2 regions of the Mesorhizobium sp. URHB0026 genome follow, and region 1 is predicted to be linked to the other one. Evidence: riboswitches for the same ligand, from Rfam matches in the RefSeq annotation. Region 1 holds a riboswitch; the other holds the start of a gene.

Region 1 (7,666 bases):
CCTCGCGCTTCTGGTCGAGCGTGGCGATCTCCAGATTGGTGCCAAGCCGTATCGAACCCACGTCCGGCGCCAATTCGCCGGTCAGCATCTTCAGAAGTGTCGTTTTGCCGGCGCCGTTCGGCCCGACAAGGCCGACGCGGTCGCCGCGCTGGATGCGGGTCGAGAAGCCCCTGACGACGGTAAGGTCGCCAAAGCTCTTCTCGATGTTCTTGGCCTCGATCACCAGCTTGCCGGATTCGGCGGCGTCGCTTGCCACCATTGTCGCGGTGCCTTCAGCGCCGCGATGGCCGCGAAAACGCTGGCGCATGGTCTGCAACTCGCCGAGGCGCCGCATGTTGCGCTTGCGCCGCGCCGTCACGCCGTAGCGCAGCCAGTGCTCCTCGCGCACTATCTGGCGGCCGAGCTTGTGCTGCTCGCGCTCTTCCTCTTCCAGTACTAGGTCGCGCCATTCCTCGAAATGGCCAAATCCCTTGTCCAGCCTGCGCGTCTGGCCGCGATCGAGCCAGACTGTGGCGCGCGACACGCGCTCGAGGAAGCGGCGGTCATGGGAGATGACGATGAGCGCCGAGGAAGTCCGGATGAGCTCTTCCTCCAGCCATTCAATGACAGATAAATCAAGATGGTTAGTCGGCTCATCAAGAAGCAGGATGTCGGGCTCAGGCGCCATGACGCGGGCAAGCGCGGCGCGCCTGGCCTCTCCGCCGGACAGGTCGCCAGGCCGTTCTTCGCCCGACAGGCCGAGATGCTCCATCAGATAGCTGGCGCGGTAGGGATCGTCGGCGGGCCCGAGCCCGGCCTCGACATAGGCGCGCACGGTGGCAAAGCCGTCCATGTCGGGCATTTGCGGCAGATAACGCACCGTCGCCGAAGGCTGGCGGAACACCTCGCCGTCCTGTGGCTCGATCAGGCCGGCGGCGATCTTGAGCAGCGTCGACTTGCCGGATCCGTTGCGGCCGACCAGCGCAATCTTGTCGCCGGCCGAAGCGGTCAAGGCGGCGCCGTCGAGCAGTGGCGCGCCGCCAAAGGTCAGTCTTATCCCGTCGAGATTGAGAAGAGGCGGGGCCATGTCAGCTTTCGGGCAATGGATAGGGATGGGCGAGCAGCAGCGCGCGGCCATGGCCGAGCGCGATGTCGAGGCGGCCCCCGGTCTTGCCGAACTTGACCTCGTTGGAAATGGTCAGTGACGAACCGAATGCCACCTCAACCTTGTCGAGCGGCCATTTGGCGCCCGTGACGGTCAGGCCGGAGAGTTCGGAGAAGCCGAGAATCGAGAACAGCGTGCCGTCGGCATAATCGAAGCCGGCCCTACCGGGCAGCAAGGGAACACCTTCCTGGGCGCCGCTGGTCAGACACACATCCATTCCGGCCTCGGCCAGCCGCAGGCCAAGCGTCAGATGCAGGAAGGCGTGGTCGGCGCGCTTGCCGCCGAATGCGCCCGCCAGCACAAGGCGGGTCGCCCCGCGCTCCAGTGCGGCCGCGATCGCCAGTTCTCCGTCGGTCTTGTCCTTTTCCGCCGGGAAGGTTTGCCGCGGCACGGCGGCGAGGTCGGCGGGCAGATCAGCCGGAACCGAGTCGAAATCACCGACCCACAGTTCCGGCACGAGGCCCAGCATCCGCGCATGGCCAATGCCGGCGTCGGCGGCGATGACGCGCGAGCCTTCGACCTGGCGGTCGAGCCGAGGCGTGCGGATGAGATCGCCGCCAAGCAGGATGGTGAATATGCTCATATCCCGTCGCCTTACCAGCCCGGCACCGGAAACGGAAGGCGGCAAAGTCCCACTTGCGCGGGTCATCGGCCCGGCCTATGTGTCGAAACGCTCTAACGGGGTGCCGGACGCGAATTTCGCGGGCCGGCTGAGAGGCAGTCTCGCCAACCCGCTGAACCTGATCCGGTTTGTACCGGCGGAGGGATTAGACGTTTCGGACACTCCGACGCCTCAATTCCTTTCAACGCAAACGAAGGAGGCGCCGATGCGCACGCTTTTATATTCTCTGATCGCCACCACGGCAGTGACCCTGTCCGGGCCGGCCTTGGCCAAGGACAAGCTCACCGTCTACACCTATGAGAGCTTCACCGCCGACTGGGGTCCCGGTCCCGTGGTGAAGAAGGAATTCGAGGCAGAATGCGGCTGCGATCTCGAGTTCGTCTCGGTCGCCGATGGCGTGGCGCTGCTCAACCGCGTCAAGCTGGAGGGCGCTTCGACCAAGGCCGACATCGTGCTCGGTCTCGACACCAATCTCACCGCCGATGCCAAGGCCTCGGGCCTGTTCGCGCCACATGGCGCAGTGAGGGACGTCAACGTGCCGGGTGGCTGGAGCGACGGTACTTTTGTTCCCTTCGACTATGGCTACTTCGCCGTCGTCTACGATACCCAGAAGCTGAAGTCCCCGCCGAAAAGCCTGAAGGATTTGGTGGAGGGTAGCGCCGACGACAAGATCGTCATCCAGGACCCGCGCACATCGACGCCCGGTCTCGGACTGCTGTTGTGGGTGAAGGCGGTCTATGGCGACAAGGCGCCCGAGGCCTGGGCCAAGCTCAAGACCAAGGTGCTGACCGTGACGCCGGGCTGGAGCGAGGCCTATGGCCTGTTCACCAAGGGCGAGGCGCCGATGGTGCTGTCCTACACCACCTCGCCAGCCTACCACATGGTCGCCGAGAACACCGAGCGCTATCAGGCGGCGTCGTTCGAGGAAGGCGAATATCTGCAGATCGAGGTCGCGGGCATCACCACGACCGGCGCCAAGAATCCGCTAGCGGAAAAGTTCATGGCCTTCATGACCGGACCGAAATTCCAGGACGCCATTCCCGAGACCAACTGGATGTTCCCGGCCGGCAAGACCGACAAGCCGCTCAACCCCGCCTTCGACAAACTGGTCAAGCCGACCAAAACCTTGCTGTTCAGCCCGGAGGAGGTGGCGGCCAACCGCAAGGCCTGGGTCGATGAATGGCTGGCGGTGATGAGCAAGTAGCTTTTGTGGGCTAATTTCGTGACATGAACGCTCTACGGCGACGCTCCCTAAGCTTCACCCAATCGTTGATGGTGCGGCGTGCAAACCCGCTCTGATACCCGCGTCACAGCCGGCATCACAGGGCTCGCCGCCATCGCCATTTTGATCGGCGGCGCGTTTGCGGGGCTGCTTGTGGAAGGTGCTCGCGATTTTTCCGGCGCTTGGGCCGCGTTCGATCCCTACCTGTTCCGGGTCGTGCGGTTCACGCTCTTGCAAGCGGCCCTGTCGACGCTGCTCTCGGTCGGGCCGGCCCTGTTCGTGGCGCGGGCGCTGTCGCGGCATCCACGGTTTTTCGGCCGTGCCTTCATCTTGCAGCTCTTCGCCGTGCCGCTGGCGCTGCCGGCGATAGTCGCGGCGCTCGGCATCCTGGCGCTTTATGGCCGCGCCAGCTATTTCGCGGGCCTGTTCAACTGGGCTGGCGGCCAGGGTTGGCCGGGCATCTATGGCCTGTCCGGCATTCTCGTCGCGCATGTCTTCTTCAATCTGCCGCTGGCCACACGTCTGCTCCTCGAGGCGCTGCAGACCATTCCCTCCGACCAATGGCGGCTGGCGAGCCAGCTCGGCATGGGGGCGCGGCCGGCATTCCGGCTGATCGAGTGGCCGACGCTGCGTGCTGCGCTGCCCGGTGTCGCCGGACTTGTCTTCATGCTGTGCATCACATCCTTCACCATCGTGCTGACGCTCGGCGGCGGGCCGGGCGCGACGACGCTCGAAGTCGGCATCTATCAGGCATTGCGCTTCGATTTCGATCCCGCGAGGGCTGTTGCGCTGACACTGCTGCAGATCGCCTTGACCTTCATCGTGGTGCTGACGTTGACCCGGCTCGGAGCCGACGTCGTCGGCGACGCCAACCTGCCGGTCGCGCCGCGCCGCTACCTCTCCGTCAACAGGACTGAAGCCTGGCTGAACGCGACGCTCATCGTGTTGGCCTTGCTCTTCGTCGCCGGGCCGATGGTGGCGACCGTGGCGGCCGGACTTGGCGCCGACCTCGGCCGGCTTGCCGGTGAGGCCAGTGTCCGTCAGGCGACGCTGACCAGTGCTGTACTCGCTTTCCTATCGGCATTGCTTTCGGTGATGCTTTCGCTGGCATTGACCATGGCGCGCAGGGCGCTGGCGTCGAACCGCCGCTTCGGGGCAAGGACACTGCTCGAAGAGGCCACCGATACCGGCGCTGGGTTCGTCCTGGTCGTGCCGCCGATCGTCGTCGGCGCCGGCTGGTTCCTGTTGCTGCGCCATGTCGGCGATGTCTTTGCCATCGCCCCGCTCATGGTCGTCACCGTCAACGCTGTCATGGCGATGCCTTTTGCGCTGCGCGCCATCCGTCCCGCCTATGATGCGGCAAGCGAGCGGCACGAGCGGCTCTGCGCGCAGCTCGGAATTTCCGGCTGGTCAAGACTGTGGTTGGTCGACCGGCCGACGTTGCGGCGCCCGGTGGCCACCGCTTTTGCCTTCGCCATGGCACTGTCGCTTGGCGATCTCGGCGTCATCGCCCTGTTCGGCAGTGATTCCGTGCAGACCTTGCCCTACCTTCTCCTGGCGCGCATGGGCAGCTACCGAACCGAGGACGCCGCCGGCTTGGCGCTGCTGCTCGGCCTTGTCTGCCTGGGATTGGTGCTGGCGGCGGACCGGCTGGGAAAGGAGACGGCCAGCAATGTCTGACGAGGCGGGTGGCGGCAAAGGGGTTTCGGTGCGGCTGGACAAGGTTTCGTTCAGCTATGGCGAGGCGTTGTTCGCCTTCGATGCCGAGTTCACGGCGGGGCAAATCACCGCCATCATGGGACCGAGCGGCTCCGGAAAGTCGACGTTGCTCAATCTGGTGGCCGGGTTCGAGCCGCCGCGATCCGGCCGCGTGCTGATCGGCGGGGCCGATGTCAGCACCGCGCCACCGGCGACGCGGCCGGTGTCGATGGTTTTTCAGGAAAACAACCTTTTCGCGCATCTTTCCGTCGAGCAGAATGTCGGGCTCGGCCGTTCGCCATCGTTGCGGCTAGCCGAAGCCGACCGCGCTGCGATCACCGATGCGCTTGCGCGCACCGGCCTTGCCGGCAAGGAGAAGCGGCTGCCGCGCGAACTTTCCGGCGGTGAGCGCCAGCGCGTCGCCCTGGCTCGCGTGCTGGTGCGTGACCGCCCGGTGTTGCTGCTCGACGAGCCTTTCGCTTCGCTTGGGCCCTCCTTGCGAGACGATATGCTCGACCTCGTTGCCGGCCTGCATGCCGAGCGTGGCATGACGGTACTGTTCGTCACGCATCAGCCGCAAGATGCCCGCCGCATCGCTCGGAGGCTGGTGTTTCTCGAGAACGGCGCCGTCGCCGCTATCGGCACGGCAGATGATTTCTTTGCCGGGGCTGGTCCGGAGGCATTCCGGCGCTATATCGGAGCCGGTGGCGGGGGTGCTTTATCACGAGATATTGCCCGGAAGCGGACATAATTTACGCTCAAACCGGCCCGACGCGATGTGGCGCTTGCTTGCCATGACTGGAGTAGTGTGGCTAGGTCCGCCCGATACCGGTCCGGCACAGGCCGTGATTTGCCTACAGCTTCCGCCGCATGCTTCGAGGGGCGCGTGACGGATACTGTAGCAGTTTTGTTTTGCGCATGTGGTCATGCGCAGGGACCTGAAAGGAAGCCGTTCTGGCGATCGGCGTTGACAGGCTACGAATGAACCCGCTGGCGCGCTTTATGGCGCTGGCCGGCTTTGCCGTGGCGCTGGCAAGCTGCCAGATGTTCACGCCTCCGGAAGTGCAGGAATCAGGCTTCCAGCCATCCGACAAGCCGATCACGGTCGACAATGTCGCCGCCAACAACAAGCTCGCGGAACTCGCCAAGGCGCAGCATCCGCGCATCCTGGCGACCTATGGCGGCGAATATTCAGATCCCAAGCTCGAACGCATGGTGGCCAAGGTGGTCGGCAATTTGACCGTGGTGTCGGCGAACCCGACCCAGACCTACCGCATCACCATCCTCAATTCGCCCAACGTCAACGCCTTCGCGCTGCCGGGCGGCTATCTCTACATAACGCGCGGCCTCTTGGCGCTGGCCAATGATTCGTCCGAGCTCGCCGCCGTCATCGCGCATGAGATGGGCCACGTCACCGCCAATCATGGGCTGCAGCGCCAGCAGCTGGAGGCCGAGGAAGGTCTGGCGACCAAGGTCGTTTCCGATGTGCTTGGCGACAGCCCGACCGCCAAGGCTGCACTTATCCGCGGCAAGCTCAGGCTGGCGCAGTTCTCGCGCAACCAGGAGCTTGAGGCTGACGCCATCGGTATCAAGTCGATCGGCGAAGCCGGCTACGATCCCTATGCCGCCGGCCGCTTCCTGCAGTCGATGTCGGCCTATACCGATTTCCGCTCGATCAGCGGCGCCACCGACGCCAGCCTCGACTTCCTGGCGACGCACCCCAACACGCCGCAACGCATCGATTTGGCACAGCGTCACGCCCGACAGTTCGGTGCGCCCGGCTTCGGTACACGCGACCGCGATTCCTTCCTCGCCGGCATAGACGGCCTGCTTTACGGCGACACACCGGAAGAGGGCTATGTGCGCGGTGAAACCTTCCTGCATCCAGGCTTGGGCGTGTCGTTCACGGTGCCGGACGGTTTCATCATCGACAATTCGGCGGCGGCGGTGACGGCGACCGGCCCCGGCGATATAGCGATCCGCTTCGACGGTGTTTCGATAGACAAGAATCGCGCCCTGACCGACTATATCAGAAGCGGCTGGGTGGCCGGCCTCGACGACAGCACCGTCAAGCAGGAAACCATCAACGGCAATGAGGCGGCGACCGCGCATGCAGGCGCCGAAGGCTGGCAGTTCGACATCGCTGTAATCCGCGCCGGCGGTCAGGTCTACCGATTGCTGACGGCCGCCCCCTCGGCCAGCACCTCGCTTGAAACGGTGGCGCGCTCGGTCAGCGGCTCCTTCCGCATCCTCAGCCCCGCCGAGAAGGCGGCACTGAAACCACTGCATATTCGCGTGCTCACCGTGCAGCCGGGACAGACCATGGGGTCGCTTGCCGCGCAGATGGTTGGCGTCGACCGCAAGCTCGACCTGTTCCGCGTGCTCAATGCGCTGTCGCCGGGGGCCGCGGTTTCGGCCGGCGACAAGGTCAAGATCGTCACCGACAAATGAAAGCCCGAGCGGGAGATCAGGCGGCCGTCGCCATGAATTCCGGATTCTGCTTCACCAGGGCGACCTTGAGCTTTTCCATGGCGCGCGCCTCGATCTGGCGGACACGTTCCTTGGAGATGCCGAGCGTCTCGCCGAGCGCCTCTAGCGTGGCCCCCTCATCATTTAGCCGGCGTTCCTCGATGATCCTGAGTTCACGCGCGTTGAGCGCGTGAAGCGCTTCCTTGAGCCAGAGCGAGCGGCGCGCGACATCGATTTTGTCGCCGACAATTTCGTCGGGCAAGGGATCGTCCGAGACCAGGAAATCCATCCGCTCGGTGCCGCCCGCATCGTCGGCCAGCGGTACGTTCAGCGAAGAATCCGGAGCCGACAGCCGTGAATCCATCATCGCCACATCAGCCTCGGAGACACCAAGCGCAACCGACACCTCGCGGTAGAGATTTGTGTTGGACAGCGGCTCGGCGCCGTTCGCCAGACGCGCACGCAAGCGTCTGAGATTGAAGAACAGGGCTTTTTGCGCCGAACTGGTGCC
Region 2 (7,666 bases), 4.1 Mb from region 1:
CCGCCGCCTATTTGACGCTGCCCGTGGTCCAGTATGCCCGCGCCACCGGGCTGCCGCTGGCCGGTGACGACACGACGACGCTGGCGGCTGCCTTCCTCATCGGCGTCTGCGCCATGTGGATCTCGGATATTCTGTTCGAGGTGATCGTGGGGAAGTTCGGGCCAGCCCCGGAGGACTGACGGCCGGCCTTGCCTTGCTTTGGGACCGGCACCTGAGGGCTCGATCGAACCAAAAGCCCGCCTTGGCTCACGCCGGGGCGGGCTTTTTTGCGTTTTCAGGCCGCTCATCGTTTCACGGAAACGGGGCCCTGCTCCTCTTCGGCGCAAGGTCGCAAAACCGTGGATCAGGCCAGGATGTTGACGGCGCGGGCCGCGACCAGCGCGATCGTGAGCAGCGAAATCATCGCCTCCGCCATCATCAAAAGCTTGGCGCGCTGGGAAAGCGGCAAGGTGTCGGTTGGTGAAAACGCCGTCGCATTGGTAAAGGCGAGGAAGAAATAATCAACGAAGCCAGGCAGCCAGTCGCGGATCTCGCGATCGTCCAGGGTCATTTGCGGAAACAGGAAATCGGCATGGGCGCGTTTGACCAGTCCGCAGGTCGGCGGCCCGCCGCGGTCGGTGCTCCAGAACCACAAGGCGAAGACGATGATGTTGGTGAGCCAGATATTGAGCGCATCGACCAGCAGTGTCTGGCCGCTGCTGCCGGCATGTCCCGCCAGCAATACGCGCACCAGCAGCACCAGCGAACCGCAGTTCATGACGCTGACTACGCCGGTCATTACCAGGGCCGTCCTGCGGATCATGACGCGAAAACGGCCGACGAGATACCAGTGCTCTTCCTCGACCGCTTTCTGGCTGGCGACCTGCGTCCAGGCGGTGGCCACGGACAGGGGCACGAGCAGGGCGGCCTCCAGCGCCGGCGCCAGCCAGCGAGGGCCGAACGAAAGATCGTTGATGACCAGAAGCTGCAGGCAGATGATGACAAGGACCGCCGCGCGCGCCAGCCAGAAGTCGAGCGCGCGGTGGTGGATGACGGCATGCTGGTGACGCATCGAATGTCCGGGAATGCTGAAGTGGGATCGGGTGTGCGGCCCGTTCTGCCCGGGGGAGGGCAATAGAACTCCGAGATTCCCGCTCAATCTTGGTGTTGCAATGGCACGCAAGTATACTTTTTTGTAAGCTTTGACCTTGGGGCTATTCGGCAAACCGGGCGATGTGATTTAAGCGCGGCATGGCGGGAATTGACGACTCCATGGATCGTTGGGTGCCGGCAGCACTGCCTGCCGTGGGCCTGGACTCGTCCTTGGTTTGGTCCGCCCTGCTTCGGCACCCTTGGGGTTTGCTGTCACTTTTGTGCCTGGTGCAGATCCTGTGCTGGACCATGGTGCCAACACTCATCGATCCCGCACCGCCCGGCGATGTCGTGGAAGGCTTCATGTGGGGCCGCGAATGGGTGCTTTTGACCTACAAGCATCCGCAACTCCCCGGCTGGCTGCTCGAGACCAGCCATCTCCTGACCGGATCGTTCCGCTGGCCGCAATATTTGGTGGCCCAGCTGACGATCTCGGCCACTTTCATCCTGGTCTACCTGCTGGCTCGCGACACGCTCGGGCGCGACAAAGCGCTGGCCGCCGTGCTTTTGATGCCGTCGATCTATTTCTTCGGCTGGCCGACGCCGCAATTCAATCACGATTATGCGCAGATGCCGTTCTGGGCGGCGATCTGCTGGCTTTTGTGGCGCGCCGGCCGTGGCGGCGGGGCGGGATGGTGGCTGGCGCTTGGACTGGTATCCGGCATCGGGCTCTACGCCAAGTTCTCCACCTGCTTGCTGCTTGCCTTCGGCGGCCTCTGGCTGCTGTGCGACCCACGCGCGCGCAGCCGGCTGGCGACACCCTGGTCATGGCTTGGCCTGGCTGTGTTTCTCGCCGTCGTCGCGCCGCTTGCCATCGCGCTCTACCGCATCGATTTCCTGCCTTTGACCTATTTCGCCGGCCGCGATGCATGGGTGAGCGAGCACCGGGCGCGGCTCTATTATATCGGCGTCCAGGTGGCCGGCCTTTCCGGCTTTCTCCTGGTGTTGGCCCTATCAGGGCTGTTGCGGCGCTCACCAGCCCCGCAAGTGCCGGTCGAGCGCCACACGCTCGTCTATCTCTGCTGGATGGGGCTTGGACCGGCGGTGCTGATCATGGTCGTCTCGTTGTTCACCGGCACCGGCGAAGCCTGGGGCGCACCGATGTACAATCTTGTCGGCGTCGTCGCGCTCGCCTTTCTCGGCCACCGGCTCGGTGCCGCCGAGATGAGAAGGCTGGCGATCTGCGCCTTCATCTGCATCGTGGCCATGTCGGGCGCCTATGGGGCGATCCGATGGACGGACTGCAATGTGCGCGGGCGCATGGACGCAGTCTGCTGGCCGGCGCGGCCGATCTCGGAGGAGGCCGAGGCAATCTGGCACGCGGCGGCGCCGGGCCGGCTCGACATCGTCGGTGGCGACACCAATCTTGCCATGCTGGCTGGCCTCAACGCCTATGACAAGCCGTCGATCTTCACCGATCTCGATATGCGGTTCGCACCCTGGATCACGAGGCAGCGGTTGCGCGATCACGGCATGCTGATGGTCTGGTCGGGTCGTCACGTGCCGTCAAGGCTGCTGGCATGGGTGGACAATATCCCGGTCAAGACCGTTCTTTTCAACTGGTCGCGCGAGGCACCGCCGGTGGCGATCAGTTTTGCCGTGGTTCCGCCAGGCACGCGACATCTGCCGGCTGCCGCCAGCAGCCGGACCCGGCATCCGCGCAGCTAGGGCGAACGGCTTCGTGCGATCCTATTCCCTATAATACAACCGGACGACCGCTCGTCTGACTGGACGAACCAGGCAACAGTGCCCATTTATGGCGCTATCCAAGTTTGTTGCCGCGCAATTCCCGACGGAGAGCCGCTACACTTCCGGAATTGCCTTTCAAGGAGACGTGACATGGCGACTTCGAGCGAACGTGCAGTGCTTGCCGGCGGTTGCTTCTGGGGCATGCAGGATTTGATCCGGCGCTTCCCGGGAGTCCTTGCCACGCGGGTCGGCTACAGCGGCGGCGACGTGCCGAACGCTACCTATCGCAATCATGGCACGCATGCCGAAGCCATCGAGATCACCTTCGACCCGGCGAAAATCAGCTTTCGTCAGCTTCTGGAATTCTTCTTCCAGATCCATGATCCGACGACGCGCAATCGCCAGGGCAACGATGTCGGCATGAGCTATCGCTCCGCAATCTACTACACCGATGAGGAGCAGAAGCGTGTGGCGGAGGACACTATCGCCGATGTCGACGCCTCCGGCCTGTGGCCCGGCAGGGTCGTCACCGAACTCGCGCCGGCCGGAGCGTTCTGGGAGGCCGAACCCGAGCACCAGGACTATCTTGAGAAATACCCCAACGGCTACACGTGCCATTTCGTCAGACCAGGCTGGAAGCTGCCGGTTCGTGAAAAGGCGGTTTCATAAGGTTCACCAGCCGTTTTGGCCGCAGGTGGGGTGTAAACGCTCGTCGATTGCCAGGGATCATACGCATAAAGAGGCTGTTGGCCGCCGTCCGGCGGTTGACAGTTGGCTGCGTTGCTGGCCAACTGTGTAGGTTGATTGATCATTGGGGATTAGCATGAGGAAGATTTACGAAAAGCCGGTGTTGGTGAAGCGGGAAAGACTCTCAAGTGTTGCGGCGGGACCGCTTTCTTCCAAGGCAGCCTGACCGGCCTGGCTGGCTTTCGGGCCTGGCTGGCCGAGTTGTAACGGTGATCGAATTGCTGGCGCGGGGACGCTATGTCTTGCCCCGCTGGGCTTGAGAAGATGATTTCTTCCGAACCTGCGGCACTCGCCGGGCAACTCAATGCAATTTTCATCCTGGATGTTTCTGCTTATACCGGGCCGCTGCTTTCCGGATGGATCGAGGCGGGAAACCGTGTTGGTGCGATCATCGTGCCTGGTTTTCAAAGCCCGTCCAGAGGCTTCAGCATTGGCAATTTTCGGCGCAGGCTGAGGCGCCGGCTTTTGCTCAGACGCTATCTCGGCAACACGCCGGTAAAGCTGATCGAATTCCGCCGGCCTTACGACTGGAACGAGCTTGGCCGGCAACTGCCTGACATCGCCGCGGATGTGCTGATCTGCTTCGCTTTCCCGGCCTTGATCCCACAGCAGTTGCTCGACCTCTTTCCCAAGGGCGGGCTTAATTTTCATCCGGCACTGCTGCCCAACTATCGGGGGCCGCATCCTCTCCATCGTCTTGTCGCGGATGGCCAGCATGCCGTCCATGGCGGCGTGACACTGCATAAGATGTCGGCCAATTTCGACGACGGCGACATCCTCGGACAAGTGCCGTTCACGGAAGCAGACTGGGCATCGCGGCGGGATTTGGAGGACAGCGTGGCGAGCGCGATGCGCCGGTTGGTGCGTGAGGTGGCGCCAGCCTATTGCAAGAATTCGGTGTCGGGGATGCGGCAGCCAACCGGTGATTTCGTCTGGGCTCGACTTGGGCGGGCCCACATGGCGATTTCGTCTGACATGTCGATCGGGCACGTTGCCCGGATGTGGCACGTATTGGGCGCTAAACCCGGTATCTATCTGGATGTCGCCGACCGCCAGATCAGGCTGGCCTTCCAGGTCAGGCGACTGGGTCCGCCAACCGGAAAGGGTCCGGTAAGGCGATGGGGGACGGTGGAGTTCGATCTTGCCAATGGCCGGGTTCGGCACCTCACCTACGGGCGCCTGCTCAAACGGCTGATGGAAATATATGCCTCGTTCGCACGCCCGCGGGCCGGCAAACCGTACGCTGAATTAAGGGTCTTTGGCCGGGTGGGTAGTGAAGCGGCACCAGAGCCGGCAGCGGGTAGTCGCGGACACTGAATCCCAATAATGGGAACCGCGGAAACTGCTTCCGCGGTTCCCATTATCGCGATGGCAAACTACTTTCCGCAGTTGTTGTCGTTCACGGTCGGCGCGGTGGCGTTGCCGTTGGCGTCCGTCTGTGCACCCTGCGGGTTGGTGGGGCAATTCTTGTCCGCATTGGAATTCATGTCGCCCGGCGTGGTGGTCGTGCTGTTGGTCGAGCCCGGATCGATCGTACTGGGCGAAGCCGGGGTGCTTGGGTCCACAGTGACGGACTCGCCGCTGCCGCCGGACCCATCCGCGCCGGCTGCGCTATTGCTTTGCGCCATGGCGGATGTTGCAAGGGCAATGGTGAAGGCCGAAGCCGCGAGGATTTTCATGAACATGATTTGTCTCCATTTCTGTGAACTCGTCGCCGGGAGCGGTGCACGGTTTCGCGGAAATCATGAACCGCTCTATCTCTTGTTCTGACACAATCCCGAACGGAAAATTGATCCTGGAATCGCGTCCAGCGACTGGTGGGACAACCCCTCGAAATGGCGAAGGTTCCAGACAAATTTCCGCGCCGGCGATGTCCAATTGCCCTGACGCTCGAGCAATGCTTTGGCGCGGCTTGCCAAGAAACAGCTTCCCCAACCGGCCGAATGATGCTCTAACGCGCCTATCCACAGGGGTGCTCCGTACGGTCGGGGCTGAGACGGGGGCGGCAAGCCCACAGACCCTACAAGCTGATCTGGGTAATACCAGCGGAGCGAGGCGGGCGATGTTTTCAGGCGCACAGGTTTCCCTATATCCAATGGCCGACGATTTCGTCGGCGTCATTCTGGGCGCGCTCGGCGCGCTCGATCCGTACCGCGACAAGCTCAGGATCGAGACCGACGACATCTCGACCTTGCTGGTCGGGCCCCCCGAGGTGTTATTCCCTGCGCTGCGCGACCTTTTCGTGGCCGCGTCTGGCAGCGGCAGGCATTGCGTGCTGTCGGCCACCATTTCGCGTGGCTGCCCAGGCGAGCCGGACGATCCGATCTGCCGCTCCGACACGTTCGGCGGACCTGCCGGGCCACTCGGCCCGCGCAAGCAAGCCGCCATCACCGCGGTGCGCGGCGCGCCGGCCACTGGCCAGCCGGCGGCGGCGCAGTTCTCGCTCTATGTGATGGGTACTGACGACCACATGGACGAAATCTATGGCTGCATAGATTTCCTGAAGCAGTCCGGCGTCTACGATCGCTCCAAGAATTTCTGCACCAAGCTGCGCGGCGATGCCGGCGCGATCTTCTCGGCCCTCGATGAAGCCTTCTGCCGCTTCGGGCCCGGCGCCGGCCATGTAACCCTCGATGTCACGGTCTCGGCCAACAGTCCCACTGCCGTCTGAACGCTCGTGGTCTCATCGTCATTCAACCCGCGTAACGTCGCGGGCTTCTTCGCCAAAACAGCGCCGGCCGTGATATCGATCAGTTTGGTGCTAGTGGCCTGGGAACTGTACGCAAACATTTCCGGCATCAAGCCGACGGTTCTGCCGGCGCCCTCGCGCGTCTTCGAACAGGCGATGCTCAATCGTGAAGCATTGGTCGACAACGCCGTTCCCACGGTCCGCGCCACGCTGATCGGTTTTGCCTGTTCGCTCAGCGCCGCCTTCGCGCTGTCGATGCTGGTCGACTTCTTCCAGCCTTTGCGGCGCGCGCTGTTTCCCATCTTCATAGTCAGCCAGACCTTGCCGCTGGTCGCCATCGCGCCATTGGTGGTGCTGTGGTTCGGCTTCGGGCTGACGCCCAAGATCGTGCTGGTGGCGCTGGTCACCTTCTTCCCGATGCTGGTCGCGCTGGTACAAGGCTACGAGGCTACCGAGGTGGAGATCGGTCAGATGCTGCGTGCCATGGGAGCAGGGCGTTGGCGTGTTTTCATGCTGGCACGATTGCCTTCGGCGCTGCCTTATTTCTTCGCTGGCCTCAGGATCTCCATTACCTATGCCGTCGTCGGCGCCATCTTCGCCGAATATGCGGGCGCGGCCAAAGGGCTGGGCATCTACATGCTCAACGCCAAGAACAATTTCCGTCCCGACCTGGTGCTAGCCGCCGTCTGCGTCAGCGCAGCGCTCACCCTTATCCTGTTCGGGCTGACGATGCTGCTGCAGCGTCTTGCCGTGCCCTGGGAAGGAGCCGTTGGCAGGCAAGGCGCTGGAAAAGGTCCAGAAGCATGAGCCGGCTCGAACTGCGGCATGTTCGCAAGGTGTTTGGCGGGCTCGATGTGCTCGCCGACATTTCGCTTCGTGTCGATGCCGGCGAATTCGTCTCGATCCTTGGACCTTCGGGAGCCGGCAAGTCGACGCTGTTTCAGCTTCTGACCGGCGCCGAGCATGGCGAGGGTGAGATGTTCTTCAACGGCGTGCCGCTCGACGATCATGGCAGGCATTTTGCCTTCATGCCGCAGCGCGACGCGCTGATGCCGTGGCGGCGCATTCTCGACAACACCACGCTCGGGCTCGAGGTGCAAGGCGTCAGCCGCAAGGCGGCACGGACGCGTGTGGCTCCGCTGTTTGCGGAGTTCGGGCTTGCCGGCTTCGAGTGGCACTTTCCAGCGCAGCTCTCGGGCGGCATGCGCCAGCGCACGGCGCTTTTACGCACCGTAGTGCAGGAACGCGATATGTTGCTGCTCGACGAGCCGTTCGGCGCGCTCGACGCCCTGACCCGCGCGGCCATGCAGCGCTGGCTCGAACAGATGTGGCGGCACCACCACTGGACGGCGTTGCTGATCACCCATGACGTGCGCGAAGCCCTGTTCCTGTCCGACCGCATCTATGTGC

What was found. Region 1 has a riboswitch for thiamine pyrophosphate ahead of thiB (thiamine ABC transporter substrate binding subunit). Riboswitches for the same ligand answer to the same signal wherever they lie in the genome.
Region 2: it holds a riboswitch for thiamine pyrophosphate, as region 1 does, so the genes downstream of both, ACVWWD_RS25760 (YkoF family thiamine/hydroxymethylpyrimidine-binding protein) here and thiB (thiamine ABC transporter substrate binding subunit) in region 1, are expected to answer to the same signal.

The regions. Positions count from the first base shown of each region.
Region 1 covers NZ_JBSSCN010000001.1:1,118,366-1,126,031, reverse strand. Annotated here, with positions in the region: gene ACVWWD_RS05680 (ABC-F family ATP-binding cassette domain-containing protein) at 1-1,066, opposite strand, end outside; gene ACVWWD_RS05675 (thiamine diphosphokinase) at 1,068-1,727, opposite strand; TPP riboswitch at 1,814-1,928, shown strand; gene thiB (thiamine ABC transporter substrate binding subunit) at 1,972-2,970, shown strand; gene thiP (thiamine/thiamine pyrophosphate ABC transporter permease) at 3,049-4,668, shown strand; gene thiQ (thiamine ABC transporter ATP-binding protein) at 4,661-5,437, shown strand; gene ACVWWD_RS05655 (M48 family metalloprotease) at 5,668-7,137, shown strand; gene ACVWWD_RS05650 (RNA polymerase factor sigma-32) at 7,154-7,666, opposite strand, start outside.
Region 2 covers NZ_JBSSCN010000001.1:5,248,460-5,256,125, reverse strand. Annotated here, with positions in the region: partial or broken gene ACVWWD_RS25790 (hypothetical protein) at 1-179, shown strand, start outside; gene ACVWWD_RS25785 (hypothetical protein) at 344-1,051, opposite strand; gene ACVWWD_RS25780 (glycosyltransferase family 39 protein) at 1,339-2,799, shown strand; gene msrA (peptide-methionine (S)-S-oxide reductase MsrA) at 2,971-3,489, shown strand; gene ACVWWD_RS25770 (formyltransferase family protein) at 4,033-4,884, shown strand; gene ACVWWD_RS25765 (hypothetical protein) at 4,944-5,252, opposite strand; TPP riboswitch at 5,526-5,639, shown strand; gene ACVWWD_RS25760 (YkoF family thiamine/hydroxymethylpyrimidine-binding protein) at 5,630-6,238, shown strand; gene ACVWWD_RS25755 (ABC transporter permease subunit) at 6,308-7,063, shown strand; gene ACVWWD_RS25750 (ABC transporter ATP-binding protein) at 7,060-7,666, shown strand, end outside.